Idiomarina loihiensis L2TR: one gene and its partner. The protein of the gene in region 1 interacts with the protein of each later gene in a pairwise test. Links are inferred from orthologs where the notes say so. Each region holds a gene or a part of one and is shown on either strand. Other genes may lie near its edges. The genes, in order: ung and ndk.

What was found.
Region 2: the proteins of ung (region 1) and ndk interact in binary tests that used the Escherichia coli proteins (3 or more experiments, as listed by UniProt). The link is inferred for Idiomarina loihiensis L2TR from one-to-one orthologs.

The regions. Positions count from the first base shown.
Region 1 is NC_006512.1:544,865-553,498, forward strand. The notes cover bases 2,389-5,309. They hold ung (uracil-DNA glycosylase), read left to right. Parts: upstream 2,389-3,484; coding sequence 3,485-4,135; downstream 4,136-5,309. Other genes in these bases: neuC (UDP-N-acetylglucosamine 2-epimerase), read left to right, coding at 2,389-2,409; IL_RS02645 (polysialyltransferase family glycosyltransferase), read left to right, coding at 2,396-3,457; IL_RS02655 (LysR family transcriptional regulator), read right to left, coding at 4,147-5,013; IL_RS02660 (NADH-quinone oxidoreductase subunit L), read left to right, coding at 5,126-5,309. Also shown: IL_RS02630 (cytidylyltransferase domain-containing protein), read left to right, coding at 1-219; neuB (N-acetylneuraminate synthase), read left to right, coding at 212-1,270; more of neuC, read left to right, coding at 1,270-2,388; more of IL_RS02660, read left to right, coding at 5,310-6,451; IL_RS02665 (putative inorganic carbon transporter subunit DabA), read left to right, coding at 6,448-8,634. UniProt on the Escherichia coli protein: Excises uracil residues from the DNA which can arise as a result of misincorporation of dUMP residues by DNA polymerase or due to deamination of cytosine.
Region 2 is NC_006512.1:2,176,336-2,184,753, reverse strand. What follows is about bases 2,154-4,858. They hold ndk (nucleoside-diphosphate kinase), read left to right. Parts: upstream 2,154-3,142; coding sequence 3,143-3,574; downstream 3,575-4,858. Other genes in these bases: IL_RS10460 (tetratricopeptide repeat protein), read left to right, coding at 4,830-4,858; IL_RS10465 (bifunctional tRNA (adenosine(37)-C2)-methyltransferase TrmG/ribosomal RNA large subunit methyltransferase RlmN), read left to right, coding at 3,660-4,796; msrA (peptide-methionine (S)-S-oxide reductase MsrA), read right to left, coding at 2,431-2,976; IL_RS10480 (IscS subfamily cysteine desulfurase), read left to right, coding at 2,154-2,434. Outside these bases: tRNA (cytosine(32)/uridine(32)-2'-O)-methyltransferase TrmJ, read left to right, coding at 1-700; Fe-S cluster assembly transcriptional regulator IscR, read left to right, coding at 767-1,246; more of IL_RS10480, read left to right, coding at 1,277-2,153; more of IL_RS10460, read left to right, coding at 4,859-5,285; IL_RS10455 (RodZ domain-containing protein), read left to right, coding at 5,306-6,403; ispG (flavodoxin-dependent (E)-4-hydroxy-3-methylbut-2-enyl-diphosphate synthase), read left to right, coding at 6,420-7,538; hisS (histidine--tRNA ligase), read left to right, coding at 7,611-8,418. UniProt on the Escherichia coli protein: Major role in the synthesis of nucleoside triphosphates other than ATP. The ATP gamma phosphate is transferred to the NDP beta phosphate via a ping-pong mechanism, using a phosphorylated active-site intermediate.

The DNA of each region.
Region 1 (8,634 bases):
CTGGACGCGCCTTATATGCGTCGTCAGGATCTTCCCCGTACCGTTCATCCCAACGGTGCCATTTATATATTTAGTACAGCAGCCTTCGAAGCTGGCGGCGGTATTCCGCGCCAAAATGTCTACCCTTACATTATGAGCGAAGAGGCGTCTGTCGACATTGACAGAGCAAGTGACCTGCAACTTGCCGAACAGATTATGGAGAAAACACAACATGGCTAACACCCCGGAAAAACACCCAGTAATGAAAATTGGCTCACGCGAAATTGGCTACGACCACGACCCGGTTGTGGTAGCTGAAATAGGCATTAACCACGAAGGCAGCCTGGAAACCGCTTATGAAATGGTCGACGCTGCAGTCTCTGCGGGCGCTGAAATTATTAAGCACCAGACTCACGTGGTTGAAGACGAAATGAGCGCCGACGCGAAGAAAGTCATTCCGGGCAATGCCGACGTGTCTATCTACGAAATTATGGAACGTTGCGCGCTGAACGAAGAAGACGAAACCAAGCTGAAAGAATACGTTGAAAGCAAAGGCGCCATATTCATCAGTACGCCGTTTTCCCGCGCCGCCGCCGAGCGTTTAGAGCGCATGGGTGTTGAAGCCTATAAAATTGGCTCTGGCGAATGTAACAACTATCCGTTGCTGGAGCTTGTCGCTTCGTACAAAAAGCCCATTATTCTCAGCACCGGCATGAACGACATTCCGTCTATTGCTAAAGCCGTTGATATTTTCCGTAAGCACGGCGTGCAGTATGCGCTGTTGCATTGCACCAACGTGTACCCAACGCCGGATAACTTAATCCGTTTAGGTGCTATGAACCAGTTGCAGGACGCTTTTGACGACGCGGTTGTCGGTTTGTCTGACCACAGTATTGATAATCTAGCCTGCCTGGGCGCCGTAGCCGTTGGTGCCTCTATTCTGGAGCGTCACTTTACCGACCACAAACAGCGTACCGGACCGGACATTAACTGCTCTATGGACACCGAAGAGTGCCGTTCGTTAATTCAGGAGTCCAAGCGCATGAAAGCCATGCGCGGCGGCCAGAAAGGCGCAGTAGCTGAAGAGCAGGTAACCATCGACTTTGCCTACGCCAGCGTTGTGACCATTAAGCCCATTAAAAAAGGTGAAACCTTTAGCCAGGACAATTTATGGGTTAAACGTCCGGGAACCGGTCAGTTCCTGGCAGACGACTACGAAAACTTAATGGGTAAAACCGCCGCACAAGACATTGAAAACGATGTTCAACTGCGCTCTGAGGATGTTCAGTAATGAAAAAGAAGGTGCTTTTCGTAACCGGTACCCGTGCCGACTTTGGCAAACTGAAAAGTTTAATTGAAGTCACCGATAAAGCGGACGAGTTTGAAGTTCAGCTGTTTATTACCGGCATGCACATGATGTCCCGCTACGGCATGACTTCCATAGAAGTCGAGCGCCTGAAAATAGCTTCCAGCTATAAGTACATTAACCAGACCAAAAACGACACCATGGACGTGGTTCTGGCTAAAACCATTACCGGTTTGTCGGACTACATTCACGAGAATAACCCGGATGTGATTGTGGTTCACGGCGACCGGGTAGAAGCCATGGCTGGTGCCATTGTGGGTAGCCTGAACAACATTCTAGTGGCTCATATTGAAGGCGGCGAGGTGTCGGGCACCATTGACGAGCTTATTCGTCACTCCATATCCAAAATGGCGCACACGCACTTTGTGTCTAACAGCGAAGCGCAGGAGCGACTGGTGCAGCTGGGCGAGGCGAAGTCGTCCATTTTTACCATCGGCTCACCCGACCTCGACGTGATGAATTCACCGAATTTGCCTTCGCTGGAGACTGTAAAAGAAAAGTACGACATTGCGTTTAAAGACTACTCGGTGTTTATGTACCACCCGGTGACCACCGAGCTTGAGTCGCTGGAGTCGAATATCAAATCGACTGTTGATGCCATGCTGGAAAGTGATGAAAACTTTGTGGTGGTGTACCCCAATAACGACCACGGCACCGACACCATTCTGGCGGAGTTAAAGCGCTGCGAGAACCATCCGCGTTTTCGCATTTACCCCAGTATTCGGTTCGAGTACTTTCTGGTGCTGCTGAAAAACGCCAATATGATCATCGGTAATTCAAGCGCTGGCGTTCGCGAAGCGCCGTTTTACGGCATACCCACTATTAACCTGGGCAGCAGACAGCAAAGCCGGGCTACAGCCGAGTCTATCTTAAACGTAGAAGAGCAGACTCCGGCTATTTTAGAAGCCATAAAAACCTTTAAAACCAAACGCTTCGAGCCTTCGTCGGAATTTGGTGATGGCAATAGCGCAGAGGGCTTTATCAGTACCTTGCGATCGGAAGCGTTCTGGGCAATATCCAAGCAAAAAGTTTTTGTAGACTGGGACAAACGTGAAAAAAGTTAATTACTATTTTATTTCATCGCCTCTGCACTTGCTGTTCAGTGTCACTACGGCCCTGAGTCATAAAGACGATGTTAACGTTGCGGTTATCGATTACTACCTTGAAAGCAATCGTCTGTTATTTACTCAGGCGCTGGAAAACAGCTCTATTTTTGAAACCGTTATTAGCTTTAGCGATGCGCACGTAAAAAGTAAGCTCAGTAAGCGTAAAGCACGACTAAAAAGGTTGGCCAATCTGGTTGCAGAACTGCCGCCGTCGCGGGTTTATACCGGCTCTGACCGAAGCGTTGAGTTTCAGTACACTATGCACCTGGCGAACCGCGGGAAAAACAGTGCCGAAGGCCATTATCTGGATGAAGGAACCCAAACCTATTTGGGGCACCGGCACATGCACAGCTTTGTGCACAACTACGTCGACCCTTTATTGAAGAAGCTGGCTTACGGTATGTGGTGGAGCAGTCCGCAGATGATAGGTGCGTCTAAGTGGATATCGACCATTCACGCAACTTTCCCAGAGTTGATACACCCGGTTTTGCGGAACAAGAAAGTTGAGCCTATTTCAAAAGAGGCGTTTAAACTGCCCGAGTTCGATGAGTTTAATAAGAACCTGCTGGCGCTGGCGGATATTGACATAGAGCCGTTAAAGAATGTCGATTACGTTATTATATTAACGGGTGATTCTTTCTATAAAGACGTGAATGAACACCTCGACAGAATGGTGGATATTTTCAGCCGCAAGACCGAGAAAAGCCGCATAGCGTTAAAAGCTCACCCGCGGTCAAACTATATTGAGCACTTTAAACAAAAGCATCCGGAGCTGGTGCATATCGACAATCGGGTTGGGTTTGAGTTGCTGCTGCCGCAGTTTCCCGAGTCCTGTACTTATGTCGGTGACGTCAGCTCAACCTTGTTTACCATCCGCTGGTTGAGCAACAAACAGAATGTTATGGCCGTGAAGCTGGAGCAGAAAACACCCGAGCATTTTTCAGCACCATTGGCTAAATTATTAAGCGAAGTTGACGTAAAACAGTTGAGTTATCAGGAGTTGTAGCCTGACACAAAACAAAGGAATAAGACCATGCCCTGGAGCACTCTTTTAGCCGAAGAAAAGCAGAAGCCTTATTTTCAGCAGCTGTGGCAGCGGGTAGAGCAGGCGCGGCAGGAAACCGTAGTGTATCCGCCCAAAGAAGACGTCTTCAACGCACTTAAGCTCACCGACCCGGAAAACATTAAAGTGGTTATTCTGGGACAGGACCCATACCACGGCCCCGGTCAGGCGCATGGTTTGAGTTTCTCGGTACCCGAAGGCGTCAAGTTTCCGCCGTCGCTGCGTAACATGTTTAAAGCCATAGCCATAGACTACCCGGACACGGTATTGCCACAGCATGGCGATTTAACCAGTTGGGCCGAGCAGGGTGTGTTGTTGCTGAATACGGTACTTACGGTAGAGCAGGGTAATGCGCACAGTCATGCCAGCTGGGGCTGGGAAACCTTCACCGATACCGTTATCAGCAAGGTGTCGGACGCAACCGATCATGTGGTGTTTTTGCTCTGGGGCTCGCATGCGCAGAAGAAAATACCGCTTATTGACGGCAACAAACATTGCATACTGACCGCACCGCATCCATCGCCGCTGTCAGCACATCGCGGGTTCTTCGACGCCAACCATTTCCGCAAAACCAACGATTATTTACAGCAACACGGCCGCCAGCCCATTCGGTGGGTGTAGTTCACGTAACATTAAACAAACCGTTGCAGCAGCTTGGCGACCATGGGGTGTTCGAATGGGCGCTTCAGGGTTATGGCGTAAAAATGCTCGAACACATTGGGCAGAGTTAAATAGCGTTTCAATTGCCCGCTGGTCAACTCGTCCCGAACCACAACGTCCGGAATCACCGCCAGCGCGCCGGTATCCCTGGCTAACAGCCGCAGCATCGCCATATCGTCGGCCTCGGCCAGCACCCGCGGTTGCCAGTTGTATTCCGCACTGAGCATATCGAACGCCGCCCGCAGCGGCATATTTTCCGGCGGTAACACCCAGTTATTATTGCGCAAAGCCACATCGGTTAACTGCTCAATGTCACGACCCGGTGGCCCAATAACAGACACCGGCTGCCTCGCCAGTAAACGGCTCTGCCACAATTGCTTGTCGCTGCCGCGCACACTGGTATTGGCCAGCGCAATATCAATTTGATGATCCGCCAGCTCATTAAATAACTGATCCGGCGTCATAGAATGCAGCCGGTACTGAACGTCCTGCTGATGCACCAGCTCGTGAATAAAAGCTTCCACAAAGTTACGCGACATAGTCGAGGCATGACCAATGCGCACAACCAAATCACTGCCGTCCATGCCTTGCTTTAGCTGGTTAACCAGGTTCTCACCTTCGTGAAAAATTCGGTCGGCATACTGGCGCGCAATGTATCCGGCCTGAGTCAGTACCAACTTACGCCCTGTGCGCTCAAACAGCGGCGTACCCAGCCACTCTTCCAGTTGTTTTATCTGCGCCGACAACGCCGACTGCGACACATGAAGCTTTTGCGCGGTTTGGGTTAAATGCCCGTTTTCTGCCACGTGCCAAAAGTAATAAAGGTGCTTATAATTCATCGGGCTCACCAACCGTTCACTTAAAACGAATGAATTTATAGTTTATATCTATTTTACTTAACATCAAGCCAGCACCCATAATTGCTCCAAACAAGACACACGAGGCGCATTCATGGCGGAATGGTTGACACTATCGGGCATACGACCGGTTTTACTGGTGCTGGTTGCAGTATTAGCATGGGTCGTTACGCGTTACGCCTTCAGAAATTTCCGGCTGGATCCGCGCCGCCGCTCATTCGTCACCAAGCTGGTTGGCTGCCTTATAGCGGTCTTCATTCTTATTGTCAGCAATAACCTTATTGTCTTTTTCGCCGCCTGGATGGCAATAAGCCTGCAGTTGCACAGCCTGCTTATGTTCTACCCCGAACGCGACCGCGCCGTACTGGCTGCGCACAAAAAATTCATTCTGGCACGCTGCTCCGAAACCTTTCTGGGCACGGCGTTTATTATTATGTACTTAACCACCGGCAGTCTGCAGCTGGACACGGTTTTGCAGCAGTTCGGCACTGCCCCCACGCACCTTTCTCAGCACATTGCCGCGCTGTGTCTGGTTATGGCGGCTCTCATTAAATGCGCCCAGCTACCCTTGCACGGCTGGCTCATTCAGGTGGTTGAAGCACCAACCCCGGTTTCTGCTTTACTGCATGCCGGCATTATTAACCTGGGCGGTTTTTTGCTGCTGGCAACCGTACCACTATGGAGTAACAGCGCGCCGGCCGTATGGCTGCTGTGTCTGGTGTCGGCGGCGTCGTGCTGCTTTGCCGCCCTTATTATGGCCACCCGCATTAGCATAAAAGTGCGTTTAGCCTGGTCTACCAGCGCGCAAATGGGGCTTATGCTGCTGGAAATTGGTCTGGGTTATTACGACTTAGCTTTACTGCATCTGGTGGCGCACTCGGTTTATAAAGCCTATGCGTTTTTGTCGGTAAGCGAAGTCGCAATAATAAAGCAGCCTCAGGCCCGGTCGTTGTGGCGTATTGGTGTTGTCTTTATAGCGTTTCAGGGCATTATTGCCGCCGCCTGCTGGTGGTTTCTCGGTAACCCTAAATGGCTTCCGTCGGCGTTACTCGCCATGGCGCTCACCACCTTATGGATGAATCTGCATCAGAAGCTGCTGCGAATTGCGGTGTCGGCGTTAACTGTCGTAGTTTACCTTTTGCTGGGTGCGTTGGCGCATCAGGTTATTGAGCCGCAGCCACCGTTCAGCAGTGTCTGGCTGGAACCCGCGGTAACCCTTATGTTCAACGTCTTCGCCTTTACTTATTGGCTGGTGCATCACACGCCATCGCATCGGCTTAGCCAGCGCTGGTTTATTACCCTAAACGCCGGGTTGTATCTAGACGAATGGTTAACGCGGCTGGTGCTGTGGCTCTGGCCCAGCCACCCCATTCATTACTATCAGCGGCAGGGTCGCATTCAGCGGGAGAAACACTCATGAGCACAGCGAATCGTTTAGCGACTATTGCCGGGCAGGTGAGTAAAGCCATTGCGCCGCAGTGGCCGTTGTCTCAGTGGATAGCGGTTAACCCCTTCTGGCATTACCGCCAACAGCCGGTAGCCGGTGTTGCTGCGCACTGGCGTTACAGTGCCGGAACACGTTTGCTCATGAGCCCGGACTTTTACTGGCAACAATGGCAGCAAAACCGAATAGACGCAGCGCTGGTCACCAACAAAATGGTAAACGAGCTGGAGCAGCGCTCCCTGCTAAAAGCGCAACTGCCGCAGTGGCGTAACCTCAGCCGGTTGGTGGACAAATACACGCGGCGCCGCCGCAAAATGCGCTGGAACGACGAGGTGGTGCTGCAAATTAGTCAAACCTGTGGCTTATTCATGCAGTTTCCAACCCGCTTTCAGCAGGCCGGTAAAGACAGTTCGTTGTATCAGCATTGGCTGACTATTTCGCGTGCCGATCGCGGCATTGAAACCTTAATGGACGAGGCTGAACTCACCGAATTGTTCGCACAATTGCCGGATGACCCACACAAGCTTATTCAAGTGTGCCATGACAACTTTTTAAGTGACGCGTCAGATTACGCTCTACGCTGTTACAGCCAGGCGCTTATCAGTGACTTATGGGGTTGGGCCGCGGCATTTTCCTATCAGGACGCTCGTCAGGACAGCCAGTGGGTATTCGAACTGCTGTGCATTCGGCTGGCCTGGGAATATATTCTGTGGCAGCTGGCCGAGCGCACCAATACTAAGGTTTATCAGCAGCTGCAGCAGGCGCTTAGCGCACAAGTTGAAAATTGTGAAGGGCAGGTGGCTCATATTGAGCAGCACAACAGCTTATTGTGGCAATGGCAGGCGGCTTACGAACGCTCGCAGCTAAACAGGTTGCAGTTTAAATCCGACACAGTAGAAGAGAGCAACGCGCCGGACGTGCAGGCAGTGTTTTGTATCGACGTGCGCTCAGAGCGTTATCGTCGTGCGCTTGAACAGGCCGGAAAAAGCCTGGGCAGCTACGTACAAAGCAAAGGCTTTGCCGGGTTCTTCGGTGTGCCGCTGGCCATTCAGCGCAAAGGTCGCGATGTTCCTCATGTACCGGGGTTACTGCAACCGGCGTACTACATTAAAGCACCGGCGCGTAAGCAATCGGTTGGTTCCTTATTAAGCAATATGTTCAATGCGCCGGTCTCCATGTTTAGCGGCGTAGAGGCGCTGGGGTTAAGTAAACTGAAGTCCTTACTCACTGGTGTGCCCGGACAACTGGCTACGGCTAATAATGCGTATATTGCCGACGGCAGCATTTGTGAGCACAACGGCGAGGCGTCAATGGAATCGCTGGTGGGCATTTGTCAGCAGGCTCTGGCCGGAATGCAGTTTACCCGCTTCGCGAGGCATATTGTGCTGGTCGGGCATGGATCGCATCACAGCAACAATGCTCAACGAGCAGGACTTAACTGTGGCGCCTGCGGTGGTCAAACCGGTGCGTTAAGTGCCCGGGTGTTAGTACGGCTGCTTAATAATCAGAATATTCGTGAGCATTTACGCGAGCAGGGCGTTGCTATTCCCGACGCTACTCAGTTCCATTCCGCTATGCATGAAACCGTAACCGATAAGGTTATCTGGCTGTCCAATACTGTTCCGGACAGCGTCAAACAAGTGTTCCGCGCAGCAACAGAAAAGCTAACCCAGGCCTGCGGCGAGTCAGAAAAAGACCGTAAAACACGTTCCGGCCATTGGGCTGAACTACGCCCGGAATGGGGGCTGGCTGACAACAACGTCTTATTTTTCGGACAGGCTGATCGGCTAACCTCGGCTGATACCATCGGCAGTAATTTTTTGCACGACTACAACAGTATCAATGACCCTGACGGAGAGCTGCTGGCTCAGCTCATGAGCGCTCCGGGGCTGGTCGCTAACTGGATAAACTGGCAGTACTACTGCTCAGTAACCGAGCCCAAACAACTGGGTAGCGGTAATAAGTTGCTGCATAACCGGGTAGCTAACGACATTGGCGTTTTTGAAGGCAACGGTGGCGACTTGCGCCAGGGGCTGGCCTGGCAGTCGGTGCATAACGGTAGTGATTTTGTGCACCGGCCCATGCGCCTGCAGGTTATTGTCGAAGCCGACGAAGCCACCATTCAGCGGGCGCTGGCCAAGGCTGTCGCTTTTAACGAA
Region 2 (8,418 bases), 1.6 Mb from region 1 along the record:
TCTGGTGAATACGTCTCATACCGGAAACATAGGCTCTGTCGCCCGTGCCATGAAGACTATGGGGTTGTCTAAACTAACCTTAGTCGACCCTGTGCAGGAGCCTGACAGTCACGCATCGGCGTTGGCCGCTGGCGCAACCGATATTCTGGCGTCGGCGACTATTGTGGATACTTTGCAGGAGGCGATTGCCGACTGTGGTCTGGTTATTGCCACCAGTGCCCGGAATCGAACTTTAGACTGGCCGCTGCTAGGCCCGCGAGAGTGTGCGGCAAAAGTATTGGAGGAGACCAGCCAGCATCAGGTTGCTCTGGTATTTGGCCGTGAAAACAGTGGATTAACCAACGAAGAGCTACAGCAAAGTCAGTTTCACTTACACATACCAACTAACCCCGATTACAGTTCACTGAATCTGGCTATGGCGGTGCAGACTGTGAGTTATGAATTACGCATGCAGTGGCTTGAATCGAAACAACGCGCTCCGGAAAATTTACCGGAGTACCCGCGCGCTGAAGATTTAGAACGGTTTTATGAGCATCTTGAAAAGACTCTGGGTCAGACTGGGTTCATTGTTCCTCAGCACCCCGGACAAGTCATGACGAAATTGCGTCGTTTATTTAACCGAGCCCGCCCGGAAGAAAATGAAATTAATATTTTACGTGGCATCTTAGCCTCTGTGGACAAATCAACGGGTAATACTTGACTAAAATAGTCGGGAATGTAGAATCTCAATACATTAACGATGAATTAAACAGCAGAGGAAACCACCATGCGCCTGACGTCAAAAGGTCGATACGCAGTAACAGCTATGCTGGACGTTGCGCTTTTTACGGCAAATGGTCCCGTGCCGTTAGCGGATATTTCTGAGCGTCAGGGAATATCTCTGTCGTATTTAGAGCAGTTGTTTTCGCGCTTACGTAAGCATGGGTTGGTGGACAGTGTGCGAGGTCCCGGTGGTGGTTATCGTCTGGGCTGTGCCGCAAACGATATTTCTGTTGGTGCCGTTATTCACGCGGTAGACGAGTCAATTGATGCAACACGTTGTCAGGGTAAAGCTAACTGTCAGGGCGGCGAACGTTGTTTGACCCACTCTTTGTGGGAAGGGTTAAGCGACAGAATATCCGACTTTCTCGACGGTATTACGCTGGCCGAGTTGATGAAGAAAGAGGACGTCGGTGACGTTCTGAATAGGCAGAATGCGTTGCATAACCACAGTGAAGAAGAGATTAAGTTAAACTCTCACCTATAATATTGCCTTTAAGTTGTCAGGAGCAAGCAAGTGTCTAAGTTACCTCTTTATTTTGATTATGCTGCAACCACGCCGGTAGACCCTGTTGTAGCAGAAAAAATGATGGGATGTTTAACGCAGGATGGCTTGTTTGGTAACCCGGCATCGCGTTCGCATAAGTACGGCTGGCAGGCAGAAGAAGCTGTCGATATTGCCCGGAATCAGGTTGCTGACCTTATTAATGCCGACGCGCGCGAAATTGTTTTTACCTCAGGTGCGACTGAGTCAGATAACCTCGCCATAAAAGGCGCAGCTCAGTATTACTCAGATAAAGGCAAACACGTTATTACACTTAAAACCGAGCACAAAGCGGTTTTAGATACCTGTGCGCAGCTGGAAAAAGAAGGCTTTGAAGTGACGTATCTGGATGTCGGAACAGACGGCTTGCTGGATATGGATTTGTTCCGCTCAGCCTTGCGCGAAGATACGGTGTTAGTGAGCGTAATGCTGGTTAATAACGAAATAGGTGTGCTTCAGGATATAACCACTATAGGTCAATTGTGCCGTGAAAATGGCACAATATTTCATGTTGATGCTGCACAGGCCGCCGGAAAACTTCCGATGAATATGGTCACGTTACCTGTTGATTTAATGTCACTTTCTGCGCACAAGATGTATGGCCCTAAAGGTATTGGCGCATTGTATGTACGCCGCACTCCGCGAGTTCGGCTGCTGGCGCAAATGCATGGCGGGGGTCATGAGCGTGGCATGCGCTCAGGCACGTTACCAACTCACCAAATTGTCGGTATGGGTGTAGCGGCGGAACTGGCTCTTAACGAGCTGGAACTGGAGCCCGCACGAATTGAAAACTTGCGTCAGCGACTATGGAAAGGGGTTAGCCAGTTAGAAGGTGTAACTTTGAATGGCTCTGACCAGCAACGGGTTCCGCATATTACTAACATCAGTTTTGCCGGAGTTGATGGTGAACTGTTGCTAATGGCGTTAAAAGATCTTGCGCTCTCATCGGGCTCGGCCTGTACGTCGGCCAGTGTTGAACCCTCGTATGTGTTAAGAGCATTAGGCGTTGAACATGAGCTGGCAATGAGTTCATTGCGCTTTAGTATTGGGCGTTACACGTCCGAAGCAGATATCGATAGTGCGGTAGAGCTTATCCACCGCACTATCGGAACCTTAAGAGGCGCTGCTTAGTCCTTAAGCAGGCCAGCAAAGGTTTTACGGAACTTAGCCAGCTTCGGTGAAATTACCGCCTGACAATACGGGTTTTCCGGGTTTCTGGCGTAGTAGTTTTCGTGGTAATTCTCTGCCGGGTAAAAAGTCCCTAACTCAGTCACTTCCGTTACGATAGGAGCTGCAAATGCTGCATCGGCTTCAAGTTCCGCAATAATACTTTCCGCTTCACGTTTTTGCGCGTCGTTATGATAAAAAATTGATGTGCGATATTGAGTACCCACATCGTTACCCTGACGATTCACCTGAGTTGGATCGTGCAAAGTGAAAAAGATTTCTAAGATTTGACGGTAAGAGATCTGCTCTGGATCGTACTGGAGTTGTGCAACTTCGGCATGTCCTGTTTCGCCACTGCAAACCTGCTCGTAAGTTGGATCGATGGTATGCCCGCCAGTGTAGCCCGATTTAACCGACTGAATGCCTTTTACCTGAAGGAAGGCTGACTCAACACACCAGAAGCAACCCCCACCAAGAGTGGCTTGTTCATATTCATTGTTCGCCATGTCAGAACTCCTTATCGTCAAATAGACGTCTATATGGCTATATAAGTTCTCTCATCCTAGCTGAGAATGAATGAAAAAACAATCACTGGGTATTCGATTTCTGCGCCGATCTCACGTATAATCCGCGCGACTGATTTATCCCTTAATTTTATTGGAGTTTATAACCATGGCTTTAGAGCGCACTCTATCAATTATCAAGCCTGATGCAGTTGCAAAAAACTTAATCGGCGCTATCTATAACCGTTTTGAATCTGCTGGTCTTCGCATTGTTGGTGCTAAAATGATGCACTTAAGCAAAGAACAGGCAGAAGGTTTCTACGCAGAACACAAAGAACGTCCTTTCTTTGGCGCTTTGGTTGAATTCATGACTTCAGGCCCTATCGTTGTTCAGGTTCTTGAAGGTGAAGACGCTGTACGTAAGAACCGCGACATCATGGGTGCTACGAATCCTGCAGAAGCACTGGCAGGAACTATTCGTGCCGACTATGCTGAAACTATAGACGAAAATGCGGTACATGGTTCAGATGCAACTGAATCTGCTGCACGTGAAATCTCTTACTTCTTCAGCGACGAAGAAGTTTGCCAGCGCACTCGCTAAGACTGTATTCGAATGTAGCCTGATGCTATTGCATCAGGTGAGAGCCTGACGGAAACGTCAGGCTGCATCAGAAAACCGGAGCTTTATGACCAACGCAATAGATAAAAAAGTGAACTTACTCGACCTGAATCGTGAGGGAATTAAAGAGTTCTTTCGTGAAATGGGTGAGAAACCATTTCGTGCTGAACAAGTAATGAAGTGGCTGTATCACTTTTGTGTCGATGACTTTGATGAGATGACCAATCTTAATAAAGCCTTGCGTGAAAAGCTCAAGCAAGTCGCTGAAATACGCGCGCCTGAAGTTCGCGAACAGCAGCAGTCATCGGACGGTACGATTAAGTTCGCCATGACCCTGTTTGACGGTCAGGACGTGGAAACAGTATGGATACCCGAGGGTGATCGCGCTACTTTGTGCGTGTCTTCTCAGGTTGGTTGTGCATTAGAATGCACTTTCTGCTCAACCGGGGCTCAAGGCTTTAACCGTAACCTCAGTGTGGCAGAAATCATCGGTCAGGTATGGCGGGTGAATCAGCTGTTAGGGGCTTATGGCAAGACCGGAATTAAACCCGTAACGAACGTGGTTATGATGGGCATGGGGGAACCTTTGCTTAACTTAAACAATGTAGTTCCGGCAATGGAGCTAATGTTAGATGACCTGGGTTTCGGTTTATCCAAACGCCGCGTTACGTTAAGTACTTCAGGTGTTGTTCCTGCGTTGGAAAAACTGCGTGAACGCATTGATGTGATGTTGGCTATTTCGTTGCACGCGCCAGACGATGAGTTGCGCAACGAGATTGTACCTATTAATAAGAAGTACAATATTGAAGAATTTCTGGCATCCAGCCGTCGTTATGTTGAGCAGTCAAAAGCTCAGCGTAAAGTAACGGTAGAGTATGTCATGCTGGACCATGTGAACGATTCAACCGATCAGGCACATGCGCTGGCAAAAACCTTAAAAGATACCCCGAGTAAAATTAATCTTATTCCATTTAATCCTTTCCCGGGTTCGGACTACGGACGCTCCAGTAACTCGCGAATTGACCGTTTTGCCAAAGTGCTTATGGAGTACGGTTTGACGGTAATGGTACGGAAGACTCGTGGGGATGATATCGATGCAGCTTGCGGGCAATTAGTGGGCGATGTCATCGATCGTACAAAACGTATACTGAAACGTCAGCAGAAACAGCGTGGTGGGGAAGCAATAGCTGTAAAGACCACGTAAATTAACAGAATCGCAGGCACAAGGAGTGTGATAATGCGAACCGCTTTATTATTGATAGCCGCAGCGCTATATGGTTGTACCGCTAACCCTGAACAGTCGGTATCTGTGGGTAATGATGTACGGTTGCAGCTTGGACTTGCTTATTTGGCGCAAGGGAAATTGAAGCTTGCGCATCCGCATTTGCAAACCGCATTGACGAACAATCCCCGGTCTCTGGATGCCAATCTTGCCTTAGGGCAATGGTATTTAGCGACAAATGACGTTGATTCTGCTTTGTCACTTTACCAACAGACATTATCATGGCAACCTATGAGCGGTGCATTGTACAATAACTATGCGGTTGCACTGTGTGTGGCTGGTGACTGGGAAAAAGCACTCAGGTATTTTGATAAAGTGACATTGGATCCAGTGTATCCACATCATGCCAGAGCTGAGGCCAATAAAGCCGAATGTCTGGCTCGGGTAGGTCACGACGCAGCTCAACCATAACAGGGAAACCCCTTACAATCATGACTGCTGAAAACGAATCAACACAAGATAACAAAAAGCCAGAATCGGAAGCGGCACAAGAAACAGAGCAAAAGCCGAGTAAAGGTCCTGGTGAAATTCTGAGAGAAGCCCGTGAAGCTAAAGGTTTAGAGCAACGCGAGGTTGCAGACCAGTTGCGTTTGCGAAAGCAGATTATTGAATTACTGGAAGCCGATGATTATTCAACTTTCTCTACGGCAACCTTTATTAAAGGTTATTTACGCTCTTACGCCAAACTGCTTGATTTAGACGATACCGAGCTGTTTGAGGCTTATAAAGCCAGAGGCTATAAAGAAGTTGAAAGCAGCCAGATGCAGAGCTTCTCAAGACGTAAAAAGCATGAAGAAAGCGACAACCGCTTAATGTTAATTACTTATGTGGTTATCATTATTGTTGTGGCCTTGGTTATTTGGTGGTGGCAAGAGCCGGATCTTGGTTTTAGTGAAGGCGAAACTGGCACGCAGGAAAGTTCAGAAGTTTCTCCGGTAAATACTGATGATGAAGCTGATAACGTCGGTGATATTGAAATTTCAAACCAGCCGACAGAGCCACAAATTGCGCCGAATGAAGATGAAGCTATATTAGAGTCAGAAGTTGAAGCTGATGACACGAATGTTGCGGTCGAGTCGGTACAAGAACCCGTTAGTGAAAGCGGCGAGAATGACAACGAGAATAACGACGAATCGCAGGCCGCTAACACTGATTCGGCGGCTAATGATGTTAACGATACCCAAGAGTTACCAACTGAAACTGCCGAGCAGACAGATAACCAAGCTGAAACTTCGGTCGAGTCAGAAGCTGTTGAGCCGTCGCCGCAACCAGAAGCGGTTTCAGCCAGCCTGGTGTTAGAGTTTAATGAAGAATGCTGGGTTAAAATTGATGATGCTTCCGGTGAAACTCAGGCTGTTGGTGTAAAAGCTGCAGGCTACCGTATGCCAGTCCCTGGCGAAGCGCCTTTTTCAGTAACACTGTGTAAACCTGAAGCTGTTAATGTCAGCTTTAACGGTAATGCCTTTAATATGGACCAGTTCCGGACTGGTCGTGTCGCGCGCTTTACCGTACCGTCAGAAGAGCAGTAGAGGTCAATTTAAGGTTATGATGCACGAAAATCCAATTAAACGCCGTCCTTCACGCCGCTTGTATGTAGGTAATGTGCCTATTGGCGATGGCGCACCGATTGCTGTGCAGTCCATGACAAATACTGAAACAACCGATGTTGATGCGACCGTAGCGCAAATCGAAGCGCTGGCTCAAGCTGGTGCCGATATTGTTCGTGTGTCTGTACCAACAATGGAAGCCGCCGAAGCTTTTAAGCAAATAAAGCAGCGCAGCCCAGTGCCTTTAGTTACTGACATTCATTTTGATTACCGTATTGCGCTTAAAGTTGCCGAATATGGCGCGGATTGCCTACGTATTAATCCGGGCAATATTGGTCACGAAGACAGAATTAAAGCCGTAGTCGATGCAGCACGTGAACGTAACATTCCAATTCGTATTGGGGTTAATGGCGGTTCACTAGAAAAAGATCTGCAAGAAAAATACGGAGAACCGACAGCTGAGGCGTTAGTTGAATCCGCAATGCGGCATGTCAATATTCTCTATAAGCTGGACTTTTACGATTTTAAAGTCAGCGTTAAAGCTTCCGATGTATTTTTAGCCGTTGAATCGTATCGCTTACTGGCACAAAAAATTGATCAGCCTTTGCACTTAGGCATTACAGAAGCCGGTGGTAAGCGCAGCGGTGCGGTGAAGTCGTCAGTTGGTTTAGGCATGTTGCTGGCTGAAGGTATTGGCGACACGTTGCGGGTGTCCCTTGCTGCCGATCCGGTTGAAGAAATTAAAGTGGGTTTTGATATATTAAAGTCACTGCGTATTCGCGCGCGGGGTATCAACTTTATTGCCTGCCCAAGTTGTTCCAGACAAGAATTCGATGTTATTAACACTGTTAATGCTTTAGAGGAGCGCCTGGAAGATATTACTATTCCAATGGATGTTTCAATAATAGGCTGTGTGGTGAATGGTCCGGGCGAAGCTCTGGTATCGCATGTCGGTCTTGCCGGCGCAAAAAACAAAAGTGGTTTGTACATTGGCGGAGCACGTCAAAAACTCCGACTGGATAACCAGAATTTAGTGGATGAACTGGAAGCCCAAATTCGCGAGCAGGTTAAGTTCATTGAAGCTAATAAAATTGATGTAAAAGAAATTAACGGTTGATTTTACCCGCATCGACAAAGTCCCTATAATACCCGCTTATTTTCTGTATCGATAACCAGACGAGAAGGTTCCGTGGCGAATACAATCCAAGCAATTCGTGGCATGAATGATTTGTTGCCAGAGCAGAGTCCGGCCTGGCAACAGGTTGAAGCAGTAATACGACGCGTTGCTGCAAGCTACGGGTATAGCGAAATCCGTATGCCGGTGCTGGAAAGCACACAACTGTTTAAACGCTCTATTGGTGAAGTTACCGATATTGTCGAAAAAGAAATGTATACCTTTGATGACCGCAATGGCGAAAGCGTAACCTTGCGTCCGGAAGGGACAGCAAGCTGCGTGCGCGCGGGTAATCAGCACGGTTTGTTGTACAACCAAATTCAGCGTTTGTGGTATATGGGGCCTATGTTCCGTTACGAACGCCCACAAAAGGGGCGTTATCGTCAGTTCCATCAATTTGGCATTGAAACCTTTGGTTTAGAAAGTGCCGATGCCGATGCGGAAGTCATTCTGCTTTCAGCCAGATTATGGCGCGAGTTTGGTCTTGCCGATCAGGTCGAGCTGCAACTGAACTCTCTGGGATCTAATGAAGCTCGGGCGAATTACCGTGATGCGTTAAAAGCTTACTTGTCTGACTATGAAAGCGAGCTGGATGACGACAGTAAACGCCGGCTTGAAAGCAATCCGTTGCGTATTCTGGATAGTAAAGACGAAAAGACTCAGAAGATTCTGGAAGGTGCGCCTAGTCTATCCGAATACTGGGACGCTGAATCGAAAGAGCACTTTGAGCAATTAACGGCTCGTCTGGAAGCGGCTGGTATTTCATATACTTTAAACGAACGTTTGGTTCGTGGTCTGGATTATTACAACCGTACCGTGTTTG